2 regions of the Romboutsia sp. MSSM.1001216sp_RTP31141st1_G3_RTP31141_220114 genome follow, and region 2 is predicted to be linked to the other one. Evidence: riboswitches for the same ligand, from Rfam matches in the RefSeq annotation. Region 2 holds a riboswitch; the other holds the start of a gene.

Region 1 (2,411 bases), 190 kb from region 2:
CTATCATCAGCTATTAAGTTTATACCATATGGAATAGTAGTAGATGAATTCCAGCACTATATATATGAACAGCCTAATATGACTAAAGAAGAAAGAAAAAATATTTGGAGAGAACTAGAGAAAAAATATTTACCACATAGAATATTTGAAGATAATGATTTTTTAGAAAAAGGAACTTGGTGGTTTAAGCAAGGACATATATTTAAAAATCCATTTTATTATATAGATTATACATTAGCTCAGATATGTGCATTACAGTTTTGGAAAAAAATGAGGGTGGACAGAATCAATGGATGGGAAAATTATCTAGACATATGTAGAGTTGGAGGAACAAAGTCATTCTTAGAAATAGTAAAGATAGGTGATTTAAAATCTCCATTTGAAGATGGATGTGTAGAAAGTATTATAGATGTTATTAAAAATTATTTAGATAGTATAGATGATAAAGCTTTATAATATATATACGGTAGAAATATGTAGCAATATTTATAGAAAAATATATTGGAATTTAAATTGAAAGTTTCTTTTCTTAACTTAGAAAGTATAAAAAAATTAAACATTCCGGTTGAAGGATATAGGAGATTACTTCTAAAAAGAAGTGACCGAAGGTACAAGTTTGATTAAATCCTAATTTAATCAAATGAAATTCTCAGGTAAAAATACTATATTCAGATGGAACTCAGAAGATTATATTAACAGAGAAAACAAATGGGATTTGTTTTCTCTGTTTTTTATTAAATAGACTTAAAAAGGAGAGGATTTTTATAATAATAATAACCAATAATACTATTGTCAAAAACAAAATAAAGCACAAAAATGTAAAATATATAAATGACATATATCTAGAAATTTTAAAAGAAAGTAGAAATCTAATTCACAAAGGTTACGAACTTTTATCTGTATTCCAGTATAAAGCCAAATGAAACTCCATACAGAAGTATAATATTAAAAAAATCAAACAAGTTAGATACAAATTCAGTACTATTAATTGAAGAAGCAATATACATTTCTAATAAATTTCAAAATAATAAACAAACACCTAATTGGACATATAATGTAATAGATGACTTTAGAGTTATAGACTTAGATATCTTAAGTAATACATTAGAAAGAATTCAATATATATTATAGAAATTAAAAATAATATTTGTATGTGACAAAATAATAAAATATTTTTTTATAAAAATGTTAAAAAAATAAATATAAAGGAGAAATTTATGGGAAATATATATGATTTAATAATAATAGGCTCAGGGCCTGCAGGGCTTTCGGCAGGACTTTATGGTGCAAGAGCAAAGTTAAAAACTCTTATACTTGAAAAAGGAAAAACTGGAGGACAAATAGTAACAACTCATGATGTTGCTAACTATCCAGGTTCAGTAGAAAATGCTAGTGGACCTAAGTTAATAGCAAGAATGGTGGAACAATGCAAAAGTTTTGGGGCAGAAATGAAAAAAGATAATATAATAGATGTAGATTTAGAATCTGATATAAAAGTATTAAAAGGTGAAAAAGGCGAATATAGAGGAAAGGCTGTAGTAATTGCTACTGGGTCTACACCTAGAAAGCTTGGTGTTAAAGGAGAAAAAGAGCTAACAGGTAAGGGAGTATCATATTGCGCAACGTGTGATGGAGATTTTTTCACAGATTTAGAAGTATTTGCAATAGGTGGAGGAAATAGCGCAGTTGAAGAAGGGATTTTTTTAACAAAATTTGCTAGAAAAGTAACAATAGTTAATAAAAATGAAAAGCTAACTTGTGCCAAATCAATAGCAGAAAAAGCACAAAACAATCCTAATATAGAATTTGTACACAATACGACTGTGAAAGAATTATGCGGTGATGGAATATTAAAAAAAGTTGTATTTGAAAATATTCTAACAGGTGAATTAAGTGAATATGAAGCAGATGAAGAAGATGGAACAATGGGGGTATTTGTATTCATAGGACTAAAACCAGAAACAGAGATATTTAGAGATAAAATATATACAGACCAAAATGGCTATATAATAACAGATGAAGATATGAAGACTAATATAGAAGGGGTATTTGCAGCAGGAGATTGCAGAGTTAAAGCCTTAAGACAGGTAGTAACAGCTACTAATGATGGAGCTATAGCTACAATAAGTGCTGAAAAATATATAGAAAGTAAAGAATGGAATTTAGAAAAATCAACTATTTAATTATAAAGGAGGAATTTGAATGATAATTTTAGATAAAAACACCTTTGAAGAAGAAGTTTTAAAACATGAAGGTATAGTTGTTGTAGATTTTTGGAGTGAAGGGTGTGAACCGTGTAAAGCATTGCTTCCAGAGGTTGAAGAACTTGCTAATAAATATAAGGAAAATTTTAAATTCTGTAAACTAGATACAACAGAAGCTAGAAGATTGGCTATAAAAGAAAAAATATT
Region 2 (2,411 bases):
ACTATCTATAAATGTCCCAGTCATAGATATAAGACCTTGCTCAGCTGGATGATTAGTTTTAGCAGCTGCTGCTGCAATTGGAGCACTACCAAGTCCAGATTCATTAGAAAATACACCTCGAGCAATACCATTTCTAATAGCCATAGATACACTAGCTCCCATAAATCCACCTATAGAAGATGTAGGTGTAAAAGCACTTTTTAGTATTAATATAAATGTAGATGGTATTTTATTAAATGAGCCTAAAATAATTAAAAAGCACATTAGTATATATACAAAAGACATAAATGGAACTACTGTAGATGCTACTTTTGAAATATTTTTAATACCTCCAAATATAACTAAGGCTACAATTAATGTTAATATAATTCCGGTTATTTTAGGATTAATTCCAAAACTTCCATTGATAGAATCAGTTATAGAATTAACTTGAGTAAATGCACCTATACCTAAAAGAGCAACTAAAATACCACTTATAGCAAAGAAAATAGCAAGAGGTTTATACTTAGATCCCATACCATTTACTATATAGTACATAGGACCACCAGAAATTTCGTTTTTTTCATTTTTAGTTCTATACTTTATAGCAAGTACTCCTTCAGCATATTTAGTAGCCATTCCAAAAAATGCTGCAACCCACATCCAAAATAATGCACCAGGACCTCCTATTTTTAGAGCAGTAGCAACACCAACTATATTTCCAGTACCAACTGTAGCAGCAAGAGCAGTGCATAAAGCGCTAAAGCTTGAAATATCTCCACTACCATTATTTTCTGATTTAAATATTAATTTTAAAGCAGTAGGTAATTTAGTTATTTGTAAAAATCCAAGTTTAAAAGTAAATAATATACCAGTACCAACTAATAGTATTAGTAAAGGTGGTCCCCATATAAATGAGTTAATTTGAGATAAAACATCAATTAAATTCATAAAAATACACTCCTTATATATTCGCTTATTTTTTAAGCGAAGTGAATTTTATGCCTTAATAAATCAATAAAGGAAAATGAATTAATTGACAGGAAGATAAGATATTTAGAAATTTTTAATTTTCTAAATAATAAGAATAATAATTGCTTGAATAAAAAAAGCCAAGTCTTAAGACTTAGCTCTGGATAAACTACAACTATAAAACTATACAAAAAGTAAGTATAGTACATAATCCCTGTCCTTTTGCCTGAGAGATTGAGCAAAATTGCCTTGCCCCTTCGGCGCCTATATAGGTCTCTCCAGAGTTCCCTAAGCTTTACAGTCCTACTTATAAAAGTACCTGAGAGTGCGACTCCTTCGGTGTGTCAAAATGACATCTCTTCTATAAAGCTTCAATCGGGTATTGATTTGTTATTGCATTTGCTATAATAGTACAAAAAAAAATATCAAATGTCAAATCAAAAAAAATAAAATTAAAAACTTTAGCTATATAAACTAGATATTTAAAATCTTAGGATAATTTCTACAATATATATTTTTTGACTTAATCAAACTAGAATAAAAATATGTCTATTGAACAATATAACTAATGAAAATTAATTAAAAGGAGATATAAAATGAAACCAAATCCAGACGATAGAAGAGACAATGTTGAGAAAATACAATGTAATATAAATCATACTCTAAAAAATATTAGATTAGCAAATGAAATGATTGAAAAGGTAGATAATCCTGAAGAAAGAAGAAAATTAGAGGAAAAAAATAAAAGAAGAGAGGAATCTCTTAGTAATATGCGTAGTGAAATAAAAGAAGAAGCTAATGTAAATAAAAATGAGTATAGATAAATAAAATATATAATTTAATCCTAAATATAAAAAAGGTAATAAGTATGTACTAACATAAACTTATTACCTTTTAAAATATTAATCATCTAAACAAGCCAAACCTCTATCGTATAAAAGTTCATCTAATTTTAGAATACCGATTCCTTTGTTTACACCAAATATAATTACAGCATCTCTTAAATTTTTAGAATATAGCTCACCACAATCTGCAAGTCTTAAAGCTTTATTAGTTTCTTTAATATCTAGACTTGCTCCGATACAAAGTTTGATAACTTTATCGCGACTAGGTTTTTTACTTCCATTTAAAATTTGATAACCATAAGTTCTATCTATACAAGCATTTTTTATAAGTTCACTTTTAGTAATTTGTTTATGTTTTAAAATATCTTCAAAAAATGTTTTGAACTCTAAGCCTTTATATTTATCATAGATATCTACTAGATACTCATCTAAGCAGCTTTCATCTTTTATATTTTTTAAAACTCTCATTAACTCTATTGTTTCATTATTCAAGCTATCACCTCCAATTTATATAGAAGATTGTTTCATATAAAGTTGTTTTTTTACAACTATAGTATTTTTTCTTTTAAATAAATTATCTAAATAATTATAATAAGTACCAGGTGTTATTATACC

The links. Region 2 has a riboswitch for glycine ahead of ABCP60_RS02000 (sodium:alanine symporter family protein). Riboswitches for the same ligand answer to the same signal wherever they lie in the genome.
Region 1: linked by a shared signal. The riboswitch ahead of ABCP60_RS01095 (GrdX family protein) and the one ahead of ABCP60_RS02000 (sodium:alanine symporter family protein) in region 2 are both predicted to bind glycine.

The regions. Positions count from the first base shown of each region.
Region 1 is NZ_JBCIUO010000001.1:213,594-216,004, forward strand. Features, by position in the region: gene ABCP60_RS01090 (M3 family oligoendopeptidase) at 1-456, shown strand, start outside; glycine riboswitch at 566-675, shown strand; gene ABCP60_RS01095 (GrdX family protein) at 943-1,131, shown strand; gene trxB (thioredoxin-disulfide reductase) at 1,218-2,183, shown strand; gene ABCP60_RS01105 (thioredoxin family protein) at 2,203-2,411, shown strand, end outside.
Region 2 is NZ_JBCIUO010000001.1:402,079-404,489, forward strand. Features, by position in the region: gene ABCP60_RS02000 (sodium:alanine symporter family protein) at 1-930, opposite strand, end outside; glycine riboswitch at 1,156-1,243, opposite strand; gene tlp (small acid-soluble spore protein Tlp) at 1,548-1,775, shown strand; gene ABCP60_RS02010 (hypothetical protein) at 1,854-2,288, opposite strand; gene ABCP60_RS02015 (hypothetical protein) at 2,304-2,411, opposite strand, start outside.